DNA from 4 places in the Planktothrix mougeotii LEGE 06226 genome. Region 3 is predicted to be linked to each of the others. Evidence: riboswitches for the same ligand, from Rfam matches in the RefSeq annotation. Region 3 holds a riboswitch; each other region holds the start of a gene.
The links. Region 3 has a riboswitch for cobalamin ahead of IQ236_RS26060 (sirohydrochlorin chelatase). Riboswitches for the same ligand answer to the same signal wherever they lie in the genome.

Region 1 (4,995 bases), on a different contig from region 3:
AATTCGGTCTAATTCCTGCATTAAATGGCGAGTTTGCAACCGATCTAAATAAGCTGTCGGTTCATCAAGTAATAATAATTGCGGTTGTAATGCCATTACCCCAGCTAAAGCGACCCTTCTTTTTTGTCCCAAACTAAGATAATGCAACGGTCGATCGGCTAACTCTTGTAAGTTAAAATCAATCAAAGTTTGATGCAATCTTGCCGCTATTTCTGCCTGCGATAGTGGCAAATTACAAAGTCCGTAAGAAATATCTTCCGCTACAGTTGCCGCTACTAATTGTTGTTCGGGATCTTGAAATGCCAAGCCAATTCTTTGTCGCCATTCGTTGAGCGATCGCGCCTGATATTGCATCGGTTTACCTTGCCAAGAAATCACTCCCGCACTACATCTATATAACCCATCTGCTAATAATAATAACGTCGATTTACCACAACCATTATGCCCCAAAATAGCCGTCCTTTTCCCCGCCGGAATAGACAGAGTTAAGTTTTCAATAGCAGGTTTATTTGCACCTGGATAGGTGTAAAATACACTTTCAAATTGCAGTAGAGATGGGGTATTATCCAAGATAATCACCGAAATTTTAACTCGAAAATGACTAACCCAATACAACCTAGCAAAGATTCTATTGCATAGCGTTGGGAATAGTGATAAGATTGAGTAGAATAAACTTGAAACTGACCGTTAAAACCACGGGCCGTCAATCCCAGAGAAAATTGTTGATAGCGTTGTAGCGATCGCACTACTAACTGTCCTGCCAACAATGCTACACTTTGCATCCAGCGTTGGCGAGTACGATAACCGCCTCGTGCCTGTTGTGCCAGATGAAGTTGAGTTGCTACATCGAGAAATAAAAAGACAAATCGATACATTAAAAGTAATAGATCGAGCAATACGGGAGGAAAACGACATTGACGCAAAATAGATAATAACTCAGCAAAAGGAATCGTGAATAAAATAAACAGCAAACAAGAAAAACAAGCCAGCGATCGCATGACAATTTCCATCGCTTGCATCAATCCAGAATAACTCACAAACAAATACCAATTACCAATTACCAATCCACCTAAAGAATTATGCCCAATAGCTGTAATTTCATCGAGAGCGATGGCGTAGCCGCCGCCTTGCGGCATCGCATTTATTAACAAAGCTGGTAAGCTAGTCAGCAGAAAGATACTTACAACAGCCAAAACCCGCCCATATACTTTAATTGGAATGCGAGCATAGCCGATCGTCCACAGATTCAACCAAACAAAAATAGCCGCTTGGGTGAGAGGATGAGCGAGTAATGCGATCGCTAAAGTAGTTAACGCAAATAGCAGCTTTTGTAAAGGGGGTAATTGCTTGAGGTGATTGGTATAGGCATAAGCATCGAGATGATGGTGCATTGGTTATTGGTCATTGGTTTTTGTTTGTAGGTTAGGAAAAATTAGCTTATTTTGGTTGATTTTCCTTGGGTTCTTGTTGTTCTTGCCGACCACGATATAATCCGATCGCATAGCCAATTACTCCTGCTCCCAGTCCCGCTTGCAAAGCAAATAAAAGCGATTCAATTTCACCACTAGCAGGCTCAAAAATGGGAGTTGCCCAAGGTTTATAGTTAGGATTTACCTCTTGAATCGCCGCCTCTGCTACACCATCGGCTCCCCCAAACTCGGCTCCGCGAACTAGAATTAAGGGAGCGATCGCTAAAGCCATCACGCCCAATACCAGTAACCCATTATTCCAACTTTTGCGAGAAACTTGCATTTTTTAGACTCCTTCTTTAATCACATTTAACGCTTGCAACTCTTGGTGATTATAGGTAACAAGCCAGTTCCAAACCAGCACCGTCAGCAAACCTTCACTAAGAGCTAAAGGCACCTGAGTCAGAGCAAAAATACCCGCAAATTTAACAAATGCTGCCCCTATTCCTCCTACTTCTGCCGGAAATGCCAGCGCCAGTTGCGCCGAAGTCATCACGTAAGTGAGCAAATCTGCTACCGAAGCAGCCAGAAAAATAGCTAGAGTTTGTCTACCGCTTGCTTTCATCACCAGTTGATAGATGCCGTAGGCGACAAATGGGCCAACTACTGCCATTGAAACCGCGTTTGCGCCCAAAGTTGTTAAGCCGCCATGAGCTAATAGTAACGCCTGAAATAACAATACCAAAGCGCCCAAAACGGACATTACGGCTGGCCCAAATAGCACCGCACCCAATCCAGTCCCCGTAGGATGGGAACAACTCCCGGTGACAGAGGGAATTTTCAATGCAGATAGGACGAAAGTAAAAGCGCCTGCTAGTGCTAGAAGTAACTTAGTTTCGGGATGCTGACGGGTGATGCGCGTAATCGATCGCAAACCCCAAACAAAGAAAGGAATAAATACTACCCACCAGAATATTGCCCACTGTACGGGTAAAAATCCTTCCATAATGTGCATTGCCACCGCAGGAGTAGGCGAAGCAATTACTAGATAAAAACTCAGTCCTGCCATCATTATCAGGCGCAACCATTTAAGCTGTTTCATTTTTTGTTCAGTCAATCAAATAAATCTAAATCATCTTTCATTTGGCAGTGGAACAGGCAACATGATCTGTTATCTTGTTATCTGAGGTGATGAAACAAGGTTCAAATCTATCCAGACTATTTACGGGCGCGTTAATTTCGGCAACTACCAAACAAGAGTCCGAATTTAATATAACGATCCCCGATCGCAATTAAGCCAAAGTATCAAAACTGAATCAAGGCAATAGCTTGACAACCAATGATGTATTTTGAATCGAAAAAAGCTTGTTTTAGACACGATCTGTACCTCGCAGATGTTGATATAAATAAACACTAATCGGCGGGCATCCTGACTCAGAGACAGCAAAATCTCTTCACAGTTGCGGGACAGCGCCGGATTTGCACCGAACTTTCCCCCTTTCCTCCAACGGCTGCTCCCCGTTGGAACCGATCGCTTTTAGATACTAACACGCTGAGAGACTTTTGAAAAGTCTCAAGCGCAAAAAATCTTGCTTCTCAAGCCAAAAACATCACTCATCTCTGTATAATTTAATTCTTCTTCTTTTTTACTCCCTAATCCTTTTTTGCAAATGGCTAACACAGGTTATACCCTTCCGGTTTTTGCCGTTGCTTCTGCTAAAGCGGCATTTTTACACTTACAAAAACCCCTTGAGATGATCTCAGAAGTATCTCTTAATTTGCTACCGGATCGCGCCACAATTCCGGTACAACAAGTTGCTAATATTGATGCCAATAGTGCTTTAGCAATTACTCTTAGTGACCCCGGAGATAATTTAGATTTAACGCGCAATACCCCAATTTGGGCTTATGTGAAATGGCAAGAACGTCAAACCGAACCTCTGATTTTAGAAGGGGGAGAAGGATTAGGAAAAACTGCATCGGGAGAACCGGCAATTTACAGATATGCCCGCCGCTTATTTGAGGCTAATCTGTTACCTTTGATTCCCGAAAATAAAACGATTACGGTATCAATTATTTTACCCGAAGGTCGCCAGTTAGCTCAACGAACATCGAATGAGGCGTTTGGTATTTTGCAAGGGTTATCGCTGTTAGGAACAAGTGGAATTTCCCAACCTCTTTCGACTGAGGAACATCGGTCAGAATTGAGTCATAATTTGCAAGTTATAGTTGAAAAGAAAAAGGATTTAGTTTTTTGTATTGGCAGTCATGGAATCCATATTGCTCAAAGTTTGGGTATTCCAGAAAATGCGATCGCGCAAACGGGAAACTGGGTTGGCCCCTTGTTAGTAGAAGCGGGATTGCGGGGTGCAAATTCGGTGTTATTATTGGGCTATCAAGGGAAGTTAATTAAACTAGCTGGCGGGATTTTCAATACATCAAGTCATCTCGCAGATGCGAAGTTAGAAATTATTAGTGCTGCGGTGGTGAAAGCGGGTGGAAATCTGGAAACAGTAAAAGCCGTATTAGATACAAAAACGGCTGATGAAGCTTATAAACTATTAGTTGAAATCGGATTAGCAGCGCCAGTTTTTGAAATTTTAGCAGAAACTATTAGTGAAAAGGCACAAAAGTATGTGCAGAAATATGGCAATGTTTCTCTAAAAATCGGTGTGATTTTGTTCGATCGCCAAGGGAAAATTATTGCCCAAACTGCGATCGCGCAATTAAAATTGGCAAAATAAATTTCCCTTTGACTAGAGTTAGAAACCCGGTTTAAAAGGAGGGTGGAATATGATGAAAACAGATCACATCTTTTATCGCATTTTCAAAGACTTACCCGAAACCTTTTTTGAGTTATGGGGAGAATCACCAGAACTGGTACAAGATTACCGTTTTGATTCAGTTGAATTGAAACAAACTGCTTTTAGAATTGATGGAGTATTTTTACCCGAAAATTCCGAAAATCCAATTTATTTCACCGAGGTACAATTTCAAAAAGACCCGAAAATTTATCTGCGTTTATTCTCCGAGATTTTTACCTATCTCAGAGATAATGAGCCGGATTTACGGTGGCGTGCTATGATTATTTTCAGGAGTCGTAGCATTGAACCGAAAGCTAGACAAAGAGAATCTGTACAACCGTTATTAGATTCTCCCCTAGTTAAGCGCATCTATTTGAATGAAATAGAAGTCAGTGAAACCACTCCTTTAGGCGTACAAATCATTCAATTAGTTGTCGCCAAAAAGAAAGAACTCTTAGAGAAAGTAACTCGGTTAATTGCACAAGTAAAACAACAATTTTCCGATGAACCTTATCGGTTACAACTGTTAAACTTGTTGGAAACGATTGTTTTAGCAAAGTTACCCCAAATGAGTCGTCAGGAGTTAGAAGCTATGTTTGGTGTTGATGATTTGAGAAAAACTCGGTTTGCTCAAGAATTAAAGCTGGAAGGAATTGTTGAAGGTAAATTGCAAACAATTCCTCGCTTATTAGGAAAAGGTTTTTCTGTTGAGGAAATTGCGGATATTTTACAACTCGATATCGAGCAAGTGCAACAAGCTATTGCTAATTTGAATTAATCTG
Region 2 (4,995 bases), on a different contig from region 3:
AAGACGACCGCCTGGGCGCAGTGCTGACCAACAGGTTTCAAATAATTCTGGTTCTGTAATTCCACCACCGATAAAAATAGCGTCGGGTTGAGGTAAATCTTGGAGGGCGATCGGGGCTGTTCCGGCTACAATTTTCAGATGGGGAGTTCCCAAGGCGATCGCATTATCGGCAATATATTGTAATCTGGTGGGATGATGTTCGATCGCAATACTCTGACAACGGCGATCGCTCCGCATCCACTCAATCCCAATTGAACCACAACCCGCCCCTACATCCCACAGCAATTGTCCGGGTAAGGGAACCAATGCAGTTAGAGTTATAGCACGAACTTCTCTTTTTGTCAACTGTCCGTCGTGATGGTAGGCAATATCGGGAAGTCCGGGGAGGCGAGGCGCGAGGGTGAGAGGTTTGGAGGAGATGCAGGTAATGGCGATGACGTTCAAATCGGCGATATCTGTAAATTCCCAACGGTTGGCGATGCCTTCAATTTGGCGTTCTCGCGTTCCCCCTAGATGTTCTAAAACGATGATGGGACTTTCGCCAAAACCTTTCTCGGTGAGAATTTGGGATGCGATCGCCGGAGTCTGGGCATCGGCACTCAGCACTAACAGTTTAGCACCCGGATAAAGCACCGCATTCAACAAAGCCGGAGGGCGACCGCACAAACTCAAAGTTTCTACCTCACTTAGCGACCAACCCAAACGACTACAGGCGAGACTGAAGGTAGAAGGAGAGGGAATAATCGTGATTTCGCTAACGGGAATGGGTTGGGTGAGGGTAACGCCAATTCCGTAGCACATCGGATCGCCACTCGCCAAAATGCAGACAGATTGACCGCGACGGCGGATAATCTCATTAACGGAGTCTTGTAAGGGAGAAGTCCAGAGAAGTTTTTCCCGTCGATCTTCTGGGGGTAACATCGCCAGATGACGTTCACCGCCGACAATAACTGATGCCAGAGATAGGAGACTTCGCCCCGCCGAACTTAACCCCTCTAACCCATCTTCGCCAATTCCGACGATCGATAACCATTTCGCCTTGCAATTCCGATCCGCCATGTCTAAAAAAATGAACTGTGGTATAATCTTCGAGCTTGTCTTTGGGAAAGTCCGGTGCGATTCCGGTACTGTGCCGCAACTGTAATCAAGTCAAAAGTAAAAAGAGAATACTCAACAGTATATTTTACCTTTTTCCTTGCGAGTCAGAACACCAATTACAAGCTTTTTAACAGTAGATAGAAACCTAATTTTCTAACTACTTCTCTGCGTCGCATGGAGAAAAAACAACTGTGAATTGGTTAGTTGAAGCAAATGTTTGTCCGGGTTTGTTTTATGGAACTCCTGCCCAAGATGGGTTTTTAATTCGCATCCGCACTCCGGGTGGATGGCTAAATTCTCAACAGGGAAAGGCGATCGCTACTTTGCTCGAACAATGGCAGAGTACAATACAAGTTACCAATCGGGCAAATCTGCAAATTCGCGGCGTGCAAAAATCCCCCACTTTAGAAGACTTTCAAACCTTACAAAAATTAGGGTTAGCTGCCCATAATCCCACTATCGATCACTTGCGTAACATTATGTGCAGTCCCACTGCTGGAATTGACTGCCAAGAATTAATTGATACTCGTCAATTCGTCCAAAAATTAGATAGTTTTATCCAAAATTATCCATCAATTGCCGAACTGAGTCCTAAATTTAGCATCGGTATTGATGGCGGTGGTACAGTCGGAATTGGCACTCGTTCAACTCTAGCCTGGGAACACCGATATAACGAGATTCAGCTATCAGCAATTGCCCTTAATAATGGGGGTGTTGCTTTTCAATTAGCACTGGGAGGTGATAAACAATTATGTTATACCGATATATTAATTGAACCAGAAAACTGTCTATCTGTGGTGACAGCATTAGTAACAGTTTATCTCGATTATGTTAAACAAACCCCATCCATAAAGGGGAAAAAACCTCGGATGAAACACTTGCTAAAAGATTGGGGAGTGGAAAAATATCTCGAACAAGTTAACTGTCAATTAAATCATCCTTTAGAGCGGAATGTTACTGGAATAATATACAGGCAAGATGCCTGTTCCACTTTTCATTTAGGAATTCACAATCAAAAGCAAGCCGGATTATCTTATATTGGCTTATCATTAAGATTAGGACAATTGACGGCTACTCAACTAATAGGATTAGTAGAATTGTCGGAAACTTTTGGGAGTAGTCAGTTACGATTAACTCCTTGGCAGACTATTATATTACCCGATATTCCGAATCAAAAAGTGTCAGAATTGTTGCCAAAACTGACATCATTAGGATTATCTGCTTCTATGGGATGGGATGCTGCGATCGTTGCTTGTGGCGGAAAACCAGGTTGTGCGGCGGCGGCAACTGCAACTCAAATTCATGCGACCATGCTAGCAGATTATTTGAACGAACGCTTAACCTGCAATTCTCCTGTTAATATTCATTTGACAGGTTGTGCTAAATCCTGCGCTCAACCCAGTCCAGCAGAAATTACGCTTTTGGGAACTACAATTGAGCAAAATGGCGAAATAATAGAAGGCTATAAAGTCTATATTGGCGATGATAAAAAATCGTTAAAAATTCCCATATTTGAGGGAGAAGTTGCTAGTGTTTTCCCAAAAATAGAACAATTTTTAATCTCCCAAAAATCGCAGAGTTCACAACAATGAATAAGATTGAATACATTCGGAATGGTGATGAAATTTACCGAAAATCTTTTGCCATTATTCGCGCTGAAACTAACTTAGAAAATCTACCTGATGATTTAGCTCATGTTGCGGTTCGTCTAATTCATTCCTGTGGGATGACAGATATAACACAAGATTTAGAAGCGTCATCGGATGCGGTGAAAATCGGACGAAATGCCCTTGCTCAAGGTGCATCAATTCTCTGTGATTCTCAAATGGTAGCGAATGGAATTACCAAAGCGCGTTTACCTCAAAATAATCAGATTATTTGTACGCTTAATCATCCAGACGTGAGCGAGTTAGCACGGCAAATTAATAATACTCGATCGGCTGCCGCTTTAGAGTTTTGGCGATCGAATTTAGCCGGATCGGTGGTAGCAATTGGTAATGCACCAACTGCACTTTTTCGCTTACTAGAATTGCTGGATGAAAGTGTCGCAAAACCTGCTTTAATTTTAGGTTTTCCGGTTGGATTTGTGGGAGCGGCAGAATCGAAAATGGAATTAGCAGCAAATAGTCGCGGTGTGCCTTTTATTACCCTGCACGGACGTAGGGGAGGAAGTGCGATCGCGGCAGCAGCAGTAAATGCCTTAGCAAAAGAGAACGAATTATGACTAAATTAGGGAAACTTTATGGATTAGGAATTGGCCCTGGCGATCCCGAATTGTTGACGCTAAAAGCACACCGAATATTAACAACTGTTCCGGTCATTGCTTATCCTACTTTAGAAAGTGGTAAAGTTTTAGCACGCTCAATTGTGGAGGATTTTATCCGTCGGGATCAGATAGAAATTCCGATGCCATTACCGTTTAGTGTCGAGCGAAGTTCTCAACCCCATTATGATATTGCTGCCGAAAACATTGCCGAACATTTAAACTTAGGTCGAGATGTGGCGGTGCTATGTGTAGGCGATCCGATGTTGTATGGCACATTTATGTACATCTTTAATCGCTTATCTGAGCGGTTTTCAATTGAAGTCGTACCGGGAATTTCTTCAGTGATGGCAAGTGCGGCAATGTTGGGCGTACCTATCACTTATCGGAATGATGTATTCAGCATCATGCCTGCTACTTTGGAGGCGGAAATATTGCGCGATCGCCTATCATTTATCGATGCAGCAGCAATTATTAAATTAGGCAGACATTTCGCTAAAGTTCGTGATATTCTTAATGAATTAGGATTATTAGAACGCGCCCTCTACATCGAACGAGCAACCTTACCCAATCAGCAAATTATTCCGATTACCGAAATCGATCCAATTGCTGTTACCTACTGGTCATTAATTCTAATTCCTAGTAAAACTAAACCCAAATGAAGCAATCTATAATGGAATTTAATGGAATTTTGCGATCATTCATAGAGGCTGCTAACATGACTTCTTCACTGGCTAAATCCTTGAATTCTCAAGCTGCACTCGCGCAACATTTGCCTCCTTTAGAAAATGGCGATCGCTTAATTCGCCCTGAATTCGAGCGCCGTTATCAGGCTATGCCGGGATTAAAAAAAGCTGAACTTATCGAAGGAGTTGTGTACATGGCATCCCCATTGCGGTTTAAATTTCATGCCGAGCCCCACGGACGTTTAATCACTTGGTTGGGAGTTTATCAAGCTGCTACACCCCAAGTGCAAATGGGTATTGAGCCAACAGTTCGCTTGGATATCGACAACGAACCGCAGCCGGATGGAGTGTTATTAATTAGCCAAGAAAGCGGCGGAAAATCAACTCTGAGTGCAGATGGATACCTAGAAGGATCGCCGGAATTGGTAATAGAAATTGCCGCTAGTAGTGCTGCCATAGATTTAGGCGATAAAAAACGTGCTTATCGGCGCAGTGGTATTCAAGAATATCTTGTTTGGCAGATATTTGACCAAAAAATTGATTGGTTTAGTTTGCAAGATGGTGATTATATTTCTTTGCAACCCAACCCAGAAGGGGTGATTTGCTCTCTGGTGTTTCCGGGTTTGTGGTTAAATGTTGAATTCATGCTAAACGGAAATATGCCACAAGTGTTAAGTACCTTACAAGCTGGTATTAATTCGGCGGAGCATCAAGAATTTGTCGATAAGTTAATCGCACCACAGTCAGGAGAAGGAAAATGAAATCTCCGGCTATTATCATTTTAGGAGAAACCAGTATTCCCGTTGCTCGTAAAATGCAAATTGCTCTACCAGAAGCGGTGGTTTATGGGTTAATAGATCGCACCCATTCGGCTGATTTTAGTTATGCTAATTTTGGCGAAACGGTGCGAGAATTTTTCCAGACTGGAACGCCAATTATTGGGATTTG
Region 3 (4,995 bases):
CTGACCCGTTCGGGCAGTGTGGGATGAATTGCGGTGGGCATTGTTGGGATTGTTAAAAAACTTGTGCTATCATACAGATAAAACAAGGCAAGTCAAGCGAAAACCAAGCTAAACTTCAAACATTTTTTTTGATCAGCCTTGTCTTTTACCTTCGGAACGAGGGAGTAGCCTATTGCCAGAATGTAAGACTCGCTGTTCTTCGGGATAGAAAGCTATTCTTTGGATAGGAAGCCTACACTTACTCGTAGAGAAATGTAGGTAGTTCACAGTTCTCCGCCCCAAATTAAACGCACACCCCAGAATAAGGCTAAACCGAACAAGGCGATGCTATCCCGGTATTTAAATCGCAGTTGATGCCATTCCACCCGATGCTGGTTGGGACTGGTGAACCCTCGGACTTGCATGGCGCTGGAAATTTGTTCGGCGCGTAATAATAAGTTTTGTAGAAGTCGTTCGGCAATGGTTAACCAAACCTGAATTGTTCGTTTTAGCCCTAGTTTTTTCCAATTAATAGCACGAGTTCGCACGGAACGGATTAAATTTTGAATTTCTTCTAAAACTAGCGGAAAAAATCGTAATGATAGGGTTAGGGTTAAGGCAATTTCTGTAACGGGTAACTTTAACCCTCGTAACGGCTCCATTAAACTTTCTAAAGCCATTGCAATTTCTTCAGAAGCAGTGGTCAGCAAATACAAATTTGTACTATAAACAAGGGTAAATAATAAGGTACTGGTTCTGATTCCTAAGTCTACAGAATAACGGGTGATTTCAAACGGCCCTTGAGCAAATAACACATACCGATAGGACGTTGGTTGAGGTAAAGTTAGGCTTGAGTTAGAAGCTTGATTCTTTTGTTGTTGCTCTGGTTTATTTGCCAATAAATCAAAGGTTAATTCCTGTTCAGGAAGTCGAGGTTGATGGTCTACGGCTAAACCATCGGGCATAATACAACTGACTAGAAAAAGTAACCCACAAAACATCAGTAACCACCCCATTTGTCGCTTCCACACTCGTAACGGAATTCGAGCCAATAAGGTGATTAAAATTAACAACCCGACTAATACTAATCGCCATAAAGGGTTAGCTAATAACGGAGCGACTAAAAAGCTCATCAACCACACTAACTTAACCCTGGCATCTAAACGATGTAACCAAGTAATCGGTTGTTCTAAATATAGTCCAATGGGAAGCGATCGCAGTAAATCCATAGAAGAGGATGGCAGGGAAAGTAGGGGGATCGGGGATAAAAGAGGGGCGGTTAATCCTATTAACAACACCCCCTAAGACTTGATTATAACTTCTATAAAGTTCTTGATCTGTTTCAGTATTGATGTAATTACATCTAAGATAGCAAATTCAATCCAAGTTTGGGTTTCTACAGAATCAATTAAGGTGTATTCCAAATACGTTGATGATAATCTTCTAATTTGGCATAGGGATCAACTGGGGGATGGTCATGATCATGATGATGATGGTGGTGATGATGATCATGACTGTGATCATGATGATGATGATTTCCTGAAATTGCAGCTAACCGGAATTTGCACATTTCACAGTTCATTTGAACTTCTCCGAGTTGGGTTTCTATTTCCCGTTCTCGTAAGAGGTGTAAAAGTTCCTGTTGAATGCCCATTTCGGGTAAACAAGTCATTTGAATTTCAGGATATTGTTCCTGTTGTTGGGCTGTTATATCAAAGATTTTTTTAACTAAAACCCCAGTAAATAAGAAGTAAGGTAAGACAATAATTCGTTTGGGTTGATAGAGTCGAGCACGACGAAATCCTTCTTCTAAACGGGGATGAGTAATGCCAATAAAACAGGTTTCAACGGTTAAATATCCGCTTCCTTCCCAAAGAATTCGAGCCAGTTTATAAACATCTCCATTCGCATCAGGATCACTTGCTCCTCGTCCGACAAATAATAATACAGTTTCGGAATTAGGAATGTTTAAAGGGTTTAATTCCGGCTGTTCTAATTGATGTAAACGCGATCGCAATAATTCTAAAATATTGGGACTAATGCCAAAATGTCGGCCATAATGAAAGGTTAATTGCGGATGTCGTTGTTTGGCTCGATCTAACTCATTGGTAATATCAAATTTATTGTGTCGCGCTGCAAATAATAATAAAGGTAAGGCGGATAATTCCGTATAACCTTGTTCAATACAGCGATCAATTCCTTCTTGAATGGTAGGCCCTGTTAATTCTAAAAAACAAGGAACCACCGGGCGAGAGTGATCTAATTGTTGATAGGCTTGAGCAAATTCTAAAAAGGTTTCCCGTCCATCTGTATCACGGGTTCCATGACCAATGAGTAATAACGGACGCTGTAGAGGTAAGGCTGGAAATGTCGAGTTTGAGGGTTTAATGGAAAGTTCTGTGTTATAAGTCATGTTAAGTTTAAATCTCCTTCCCCGTGTGAGGCAGGTATAGAGCCAAGTGATCGGTAGGCATTCTGGCTTGTTAGAAATAACCTAACTCACAGTTGCCGCACAGCCTCGGACTTTCACCGAAGTTTCCCTACCCGATTACCGTGAATGATTAAGTATTTATTCTATTTTACCCCAAAAAGCAAAAAGATGCGATAAAGGTTGATGGTTTTTTTGTGCAGGCGAAAAATGCGCTTCGCACGCTAATATTCCTGGCTATTAACCCTTGCCAGAAAACTCATTGCATCTTGATAACTGATAACTGATAACTGGTAGAGACGCGCCATGGCGCGTCTCTACACTGATAACTGATAACTGATTAATCAATCGTGATCGATTGAGGGCCGCCAGAATTTCCGTTATTATTTTTAGAATCAGAGGGGCTAGATACAGAAGTTCCTCCTTGTTTCTCTAGCCAAGTTTTAACGGGATCATCATTCAGGTTTAATTTTAATAAACCTGAGAAAAACCCCCCTAAAAATGCAATGGGTTCATGAGTTAATTCTTGTAAAATTGGTTTGAGTTCATCCATAATCGAACAGTCTCCTTAAACCCGGCGATCGCAATCAAACATAACTGAATTTTAGCGCGTTTAATCAAATTTAGCTGTTTAGTAATTGTTGGAACCTTCCGAATATCCTCCATCATAATAACCATCGGAAGAATAACCATCGGAAGAATAACCCTCAGAAGAATAGCCCCCAGAAGAGGAGTTATCATAATATCCATCAGAGGAATAGCCGTTGCTATCACTATAGGAACCACTTTCTGAATAACCACTATCGTAATTCTCTGAATTACTAGCATAACTCCCATCCCCACTTCCAGCTTGAGCCGGATCACCATCTTCAATAGCAACTTTAGTTCCCGTTTCTATGCTATTGGGTTCATGAGGTTTCGCTTTAATACTGCCTTTTCGTCCTTCTAATTCAGGCAGTTCTGGGAACTTTTCAACAGGCATTCCCTCAACAACTTTTCCCATAAATTCCCCCCAACTATAAGCCGCGCTACTACTAGCACCCCAGGTTGGATCATTATTATCATTTCCTAACCAAATTCCGGTTACAGCTTGAGGAATATAGCCAATAAACCATAAATCTCTCGCTTCTTCAGAGGTTCCCGTTTTACCTGCAACATCTCGGTTAGGTAAGGCTGCCGCGCTTCCAGTTCCCCCATTAACAACTCCTTCTAACATCCAAGTTGTAATCGCAGCACTATTTTTATCTAAAACTTGTTTAGGTTTAAATTTAGCTTGATAAATGATATTTCCCTGTTGATCTAAAACTCGCCGAATCCCATGAGCCGGAATATAATTGCCTTCATCAGCTAAAGTTCCATAAGCATTGGTTAATTCTAATAAATTGACTTCATAAGCACCTAAAGCCATGGCATAAGTCGGTTTTAAAGGAGATTTAATGCCCATATCTTTTGCCAATTTTATGGCAGGTTCAAACCCCACATCCACTAATACTTTAACCGCAATTACATTAATCGAACGGCTTAAGGCATCAGACATCGACATCCAGCCATAATGTTTATTGCCATAATTTCGAGGACGATAACCATCAACTTTATAAGGTTCATCCAAATAACTATCATAAGGGGAAAAACCCGCCCCAATTGCTGCGGCATAAACTAATCCTTTAAAGGTTGATCCCGGTTGTCGCTGCGCTTGAGTAACCCGATTAAATTCACTTTCTTTATATTGATATCCCCCCACCATTGCCTTAACTTCTCCGGTTTTGGGTTCAATAGAAACTAACGCAGCTTGACCAAAATTAGCTCCAGCACCATCAAGTTCTACCGCATCTTTAACGGTTTTTTCTGCGGCTTCTTGCCATTTTAAATCTAAACTGGTTTCAACCGTTAATCCCCCTGCTGCCATCGCGTCTTTTGATATATGTTGGGGGAGTTCTTTCAGAACATAACTCGAAAAATAAGGCGCTTTAACTAATAACCGTTTAGGTTGACTAGGTTTAAGATTCAGCGCTTCTTGCATCGCGGCTTGCGCTTCAGTGGCCGTGATCACCTTAGCATCCTGCATTCGTTGGAGAACAATATTGCGTCGTTTCGTCGCCGCCTCTGGATTTTCTAAGGGAGAATATTGACTCGGTGCGGGAGGTAAACCCGCTAACATTGCCATTTCCGACAACGTTAATTCATTCACGGATTTACTAAAATAAACATAAGCCGCGTCCGCCACCCCATAAGCACCTGAACCCAAATACACTAAATTGAGATAGCGTTCTAGGATATCTTCCTTACTCATTTGATCTTCAATTTTCCAAGACACCATTGCCTCTTTCAGTTTACGGGTGAGGCTATGTTCTTGATTCAAATATACAATTCTGGCTAACTGTTGGGTGATGGTACTTCCGCCTTCAACCACTCCCCCCGCTAAGACATTAGATCCAATGGCGCGAACAATTCCTTGATAGTCCACCCCATCATGGTCATAAAAACGAACATCTTCCGTAGAAATAAAAGCTTGTACCAGTTTTTCGGGAATTTGTTTGAGTCGCAGTTTTTCCCGTGTTGCTGGCCCGGTTTGCATTAAAATATCACTA
Region 4 (4,995 bases), on a different contig from region 3:
AAATCTCCACATAACCCCTCAAATTCCCCTCTGGTTAAGCGGGTTTCTAAGTGTTTCGGGCCGTCTTCTGTTGCGGCAATAAAGGGTAAATTAATATCCGTAACCCCCACCCCAGAAAGCTCTATTTTTGCTTTTTCAGCGGCTTCTGTTAAGCGTTGTAATGATTGGCGATCGCGTCTTAAATCCACCCCTTCTTCTGATAGAAATTGTTCCGCCAACCAATCCACAATTTTCTGATCAAAATCCGTTCCTCCCAGTTGGGTATCTCCACTGGTAGACTTAACTTCAAATACTCCTTCTCCCACCTCTAAAATTGAGACATCAAAGGTTCCACCGCCTAAATCAAAAACTAAAATTGTGCCATAATCTCTGCGTTCTAAACCATACGCTAAAGAAGCCGCAGTCGGTTCATTTAAAATACGTTTAACCTCTAATCCTGCAATGCGTCCGGCGTCTCTGGTGGCTTGTCTTTGAGAATCATTAAAATAGGCTGGAACTGTAATCACAGCCCCGGTAATTTCTTCTCCTAAATACCGAGTAGCTTCTTCAACTAATTTTTTTAATATCATTGCCGAAATTTCTTCCGGCGCAAAATCTTTATTAACTCTGGGACATTTGATTCTAATATTATCAGTTTCATCCCGTCGCATCGTGTAGGGAACCCGTTTTGAGGCGGGAGACAGGTCAGAATAGCGACAACCCATCAGCCGTTTGACCCCATAAAAGGTGTTTTGGGGGTTCAAAACCGCCTGTCGTCTAGCCATCTGTCCCACGATGCGTTCTCCTTCCTTGGTAAAGCCAACGACGGAGGGGGTGGTTCGCATCCCTTCAGAGTTAGCAATCACAACGGGTTTTCCGCCCTCCATGACCGCAACCACAGAGTTTGTTGTCCCCAAGTCAATGCCGACTACTTTGCCCATGCGTTGGTTATCTCCTTGTCAATATGGTTTCTGGCTAGATCACCTTATATTCTATCGTGTTGTAACGCCGTGTAACGTCTACTGGTTTTCTAACCTATAATATAGGACTGTGCAGAAGATAACCAAAACCCAGTTTGTATCCCGCCCCTATCCAACTTAAAAACAGGTTTTAATTCCCTAAAACGGCGTTTTTAATTTCAGAAGCTTGTAAATTTTCACCAATAAATACTAATTGGGTTTGACGAGATTCTGTTGGTTTCCAGAGACGATCATAAAAGGTTTCTATGCGATCGCCAACTCCCTGTAAAACTAATCGCATCGGTTTATTGGGAACAGAAACAAACCCTTTAATGCGGTAAATTTCCTGTTGTTTAACCATTGTTTTTAACCGTTCAATTAAGTCTTGGGGTTCAAAGTCTTGGGTTAAAATCACGGGAACAGAATTAATATTATCATCATGTTCGTGTTCTTCTTCAGTGTCATGATGGCTGGGACGGGCTTCTAAATTATCCTCAACGGCTGAATTAAACCCTAAAATCACATCAGAATGAATATTTCCTTGTTGACAATGAACAATTTTAACGCCTTCTCGTAATTCTTGTTTTAACCAAGTTTCAACTTTCTGTTGAGTTTCGGGATTAACATGATCGGTTTTTGTTAATAAAATTAAATCTGCACAGGCGAGTTGATCTTCAAATAATTCTTCAATGGGGGTTTCATGATCTAAATTAGGATCAGCTTGACGTTGAGCTTCTACAGCCTCAATATCCCCTACTAACGTCCCCTTAGCAACGGCTTCACAGTCTACTACGGTTATAACACCATCAACCGTTGCACCCGTGCGAATTTCCGGCCATCGGAAGGCTTGAACTAGGGGTTTTGGTAATGCTAACCCAGAGGTTTCAATCACAATATGATCAATTTTATCTCTTCGTTTTAGAAGCTCTTGCATAGCCGGAAAAAATTCTTCCTGCACCGTACAACATAAACAACCATTGGTGAGTTCTACTAAGTTGACTTCTGGAGTTTCATCGTCACAAACTTGACAAGATCGGATCAATTCTCCATCAATACCGACTTCTCCAAATTCATTGACTAAAACCGCTATTCGCCGACCATGATTATTTTGTAATAAATGACGAATGGTGGTGGTTTTTCCACTTCCTAAAAATCCAGTAATCACTGTAACAGGAATTTTTGCAGACATAGAATTAAGTTAAAGATTAAAGGTAAAAAGTAGAGACGTTATATTTAACATCTCTACAACAGTCAAACTGAAATGTAATTAAGGGAAATTAGCCTGTAATCGCACTCGATAAAGCAATTACACCAATAGCAACTACAGCAAAACCTGAATATTTGATCAGGGAAAATTTGCTATTTTCTAAGGTGTGTTGGAAGGATTGAGCGAGTTTCATCGTAGCTCCCGCTATTCCCAATTGAATTAAAGTAAATCCTGACAAAAACGCTGAAATGATTTGAACATAATAAACATCATCTGTACCGCGCAGATGTGTGAAAGAATAATCTGATTTCGGTGGGTATTCTGACTTAGAGATCAAAACTCTCATCACAGTTGCGGGACAGTGTTGGATTTGCGCCAAACTTTCCCCTTACTTCTAGCGACTGTTCCCCGCTAGAACCGACTCAGATCCTTGACTGTATCATAGAATTACGTTCTAGTCAAAAATTTCTCCCAGTATTCCACTAGGAGAAATCTCAGAGATCCATTAAAAAATTACCATTTTTTATACGGTAAGAATTTTCCATTCATCGTGACTTTAACCCGATCACCATTTGGATCTTCAATTTTATCCACATCTAAGGTAAAATCAATAGCGCTCATAATACCATCTCCAAATTTTTCATGAATAACACTTTTGAGGGGCATTCCATAGACTTGCATAATTTCATAAAAACGATAAATTAAGGGATCAGTTGGAATCACAGGCTCCAGTGATCCTTTTACCGGATAATCGGTCAAGGCTTCAATATATTCTGAACTTAAACCTAATGCTTCAATCAGTTTTTTGGCTTCTTCATAAGAAGCACTAGCTTGTCGATAGATAACAGCAGCAATCCAAACTTCATCCCGTCCCAAGATTTGTTCTAAATCGGAAAAGGTGACTCCTTTATGTTTTTTTGCAGCTAACAATTTTTCAGTGATTTCTGAAACAGCCATGTCATCTTCCTCGTAGAATTTATAGCGTGTAGAATCATTTCAGATTATAAAATAGTTTAGGTCAATATTAACAAAAGTTTTTAATTTTTAGAAAAGGTAGGTTATCCTTATTGGGGGGGATGTTTGGGCAGGGGTTTAGGAGGAACGGGTAAGGGTCGAGTCTGAGTGGTTTGTAATTGTTTAACAACGGACAATAAACGTCTTAGATGGGGTTTAATCACCTCTTTATGTTCTTGGGTTAGTGCATCCAATCTCGTTTGAATTTGGGATAAATCGACCGAGGAAGAAGGTTGTACAGATTTTTCTTGTTGTAATTGATGAATGACATCTTGAATTTCTACAAATCGTCCTTGAAAATCCTGTTGAGTTACAGCATTATTTCTTAATTCGTAGGTAATATCCTGTAATTGTTTCAAATTTTCTTGTAACGATTCTAAATGGACAAATTCTGTTGAGGAAAAAGTCTGTAATTCTTGACGAAACTGCTCCCGAACTTCTTCTAAAGCTCCAGCAATATGTTCCTGCATGGATGTTACTGACTGTCCTAAAGCGACAACTTGTTTAGCCCGATAAACTGATTCTAAAGCTTCTGTGTTTGGATATTCTTCTAATTTTTGCTGGAGGGATTCAATTTCATTCAGGAGTTGTTGTCTCAACCCCATGACCACTTTAACCGTATTTTTTTCTAACTTTTCAACGGAATTTTGAACCTGAACAATTTCAATTTGACTTTGATAGGTTTGTTGTTCTAAACGATAGCGGTTGGCAACATTTAATGAAACTGCTAAGGTTAAGGGGGCAACGCCATAAAAGGCTTGACCGGAAAGGGCAACAACCCCAGAACCGATGGCGGAACTTGCTAGGGAGAGATACTCTAACCACTCTAACCAATGCCGTTGTTTCAACGTTGAAAAAACCGTTCTAGGAAAGACAGAGTTAGGCATTGGCATAGTGCTAGGAGTTATAGCATGGGGTCGAGCAGGATGGGCGGAAGAGGCTGGAGGAAACATAATAATCTATTTTACTGGCTAGAGTAGGACAGAGTGGCTAACTCCAGAATACAGAAATTAATCGATCAACGCACGCAAAATTTACTAAGTGATACTCGCTTCCTGAGTGCTTAACTGTTAAGATGTTGGGGTCGGACAGAATCAGCTTAACTTCTGCCGTGATTGTCTTGACTGGTCTGGATTTTAACACCTTTAACCGTTGTTCTCAATCCTCATCCGTAGAAAATGGGGTTTGTTACCCTGTAACAAAAGACTCAAAAAACGATAATTCCTAGGAGATGAATGACCATGAAACCTAATGAACCCTTAAAATCCGATAGGTTGCGCTCAATATTGAGTCTTACAACTTTTGTGATTTTAGTGATTGGGGTTGGGTTTCTGAGTGTGAATTTTATTCTGGCTTTAATTCACAAATTATCATCAATAATTTAACGGATTTTTAGGGCATCAATTTTGACATTTGATAAGCTCGACTTTCTACAATAGGCATTTGTAATTCGCCCATTGCTTCGTCGAGTTGTTGGATTTTAGATTCGGGAACACTATCCCATTGGGTCTGAGATTCCCAACGAATCACTAAAACAATTTCCTGTTGTTCAGGATTAACCCAAACTTCTTTTCCTAAAAACCCAGGACACTCTTGAAGTCCGGCTGTCCAAACTTCTTCATCCCGTTGAATAAAGGCTTCCCATTTTTCAGGGGGAACTTGAAATTTTAACCACTCAATAACCATAATTTTTGGTGCTAATTTCTGATTTTGTATTCCCTCTCCTTCTCCCTATTTCCTTTAACTTTGAAAATATTGTCCTGCTAAACGCATCGCATCTGCAACATCAACATCTCCATCGCCATCCGCATCTAAAAAACTATTCAAAACTTGATT

Region 1: it holds a riboswitch for cobalamin, as region 3 does, so the genes downstream of both, IQ236_RS07345 (energy-coupling factor ABC transporter permease) here and IQ236_RS26060 (sirohydrochlorin chelatase) in region 3, are expected to answer to the same signal.
Region 2: it holds a riboswitch for cobalamin, as region 3 does, so the genes downstream of both, cobG (precorrin-3B synthase) here and IQ236_RS26060 (sirohydrochlorin chelatase) in region 3, are expected to answer to the same signal.
Region 4: it holds a riboswitch for cobalamin, as region 3 does, so the genes downstream of both, cobW (cobalamin biosynthesis protein CobW) here and IQ236_RS26060 (sirohydrochlorin chelatase) in region 3, are expected to answer to the same signal.

Annotation. Positions count from the first base shown of each region.
Region 1 is NZ_JADEWU010000011.1:38,581-43,575, forward strand. It holds gene IQ236_RS07330 (energy-coupling factor ABC transporter ATP-binding protein) at 1-579, opposite strand, end outside; gene cbiQ (cobalt ECF transporter T component CbiQ) at 576-1,391, opposite strand; gene IQ236_RS07340 (energy-coupling factor ABC transporter substrate-binding protein) at 1,438-1,752, opposite strand; gene IQ236_RS07345 (energy-coupling factor ABC transporter permease) at 1,756-2,478, opposite strand; cobalamin riboswitch at 2,812-2,956, opposite strand; gene cbiD (cobalt-precorrin-5B (C(1))-methyltransferase CbiD) at 3,080-4,153, shown strand; gene IQ236_RS07355 (Rpn family recombination-promoting nuclease/putative transposase) at 4,203-4,991, shown strand.
Region 2 is NZ_JADEWU010000011.1:44,955-49,949, reverse strand. It holds gene cbiE (precorrin-6y C5,15-methyltransferase (decarboxylating) subunit CbiE) at 1-1,059, opposite strand, end outside; cobalamin riboswitch at 1,061-1,233, shown strand; gene cobG (precorrin-3B synthase) at 1,290-2,690, shown strand; gene IQ236_RS07375 (precorrin-8X methylmutase) at 2,687-3,322, shown strand; gene cobI (precorrin-2 C(20)-methyltransferase) at 3,319-4,023, shown strand; gene IQ236_RS07365 (Uma2 family endonuclease) at 4,080-4,808, shown strand; gene cobJ (precorrin-3B C(17)-methyltransferase) at 4,805-4,995, shown strand, end outside.
Region 3 is NZ_JADEWU010000115.1:1,913-6,907, forward strand. It holds gene IQ236_RS26055 (energy-coupling factor transporter transmembrane component T family protein) at 264-1,208, opposite strand; gene IQ236_RS26060 (sirohydrochlorin chelatase) at 1,388-2,392, opposite strand; adenosylcobalamin-variant (AdoCbl-variant) riboswitch at 2,440-2,530, opposite strand; gene IQ236_RS26065 (hypothetical protein) at 2,748-2,960, opposite strand; gene IQ236_RS26070 (transglycosylase domain-containing protein) at 3,039-4,995, opposite strand, start outside.
Region 4 is NZ_JADEWU010000011.1:9,176-14,170, forward strand. It holds gene dnaK (molecular chaperone DnaK) at 1-920, opposite strand, end outside; gene cobW (cobalamin biosynthesis protein CobW) at 1,090-2,127, opposite strand; gene IQ236_RS07180 (hypothetical protein) at 2,216-2,482, opposite strand; cobalamin riboswitch at 2,440-2,581, opposite strand; gene cynS (cyanase) at 2,659-3,102, opposite strand; gene IQ236_RS07190 (hypothetical protein) at 3,210-4,112, opposite strand; gene IQ236_RS07195 (hypothetical protein) at 4,401-4,544, shown strand; gene IQ236_RS07200 (TIGR03792 family protein) at 4,552-4,845, opposite strand; gene IQ236_RS07205 (DUF937 domain-containing protein) at 4,900-4,995, opposite strand, start outside.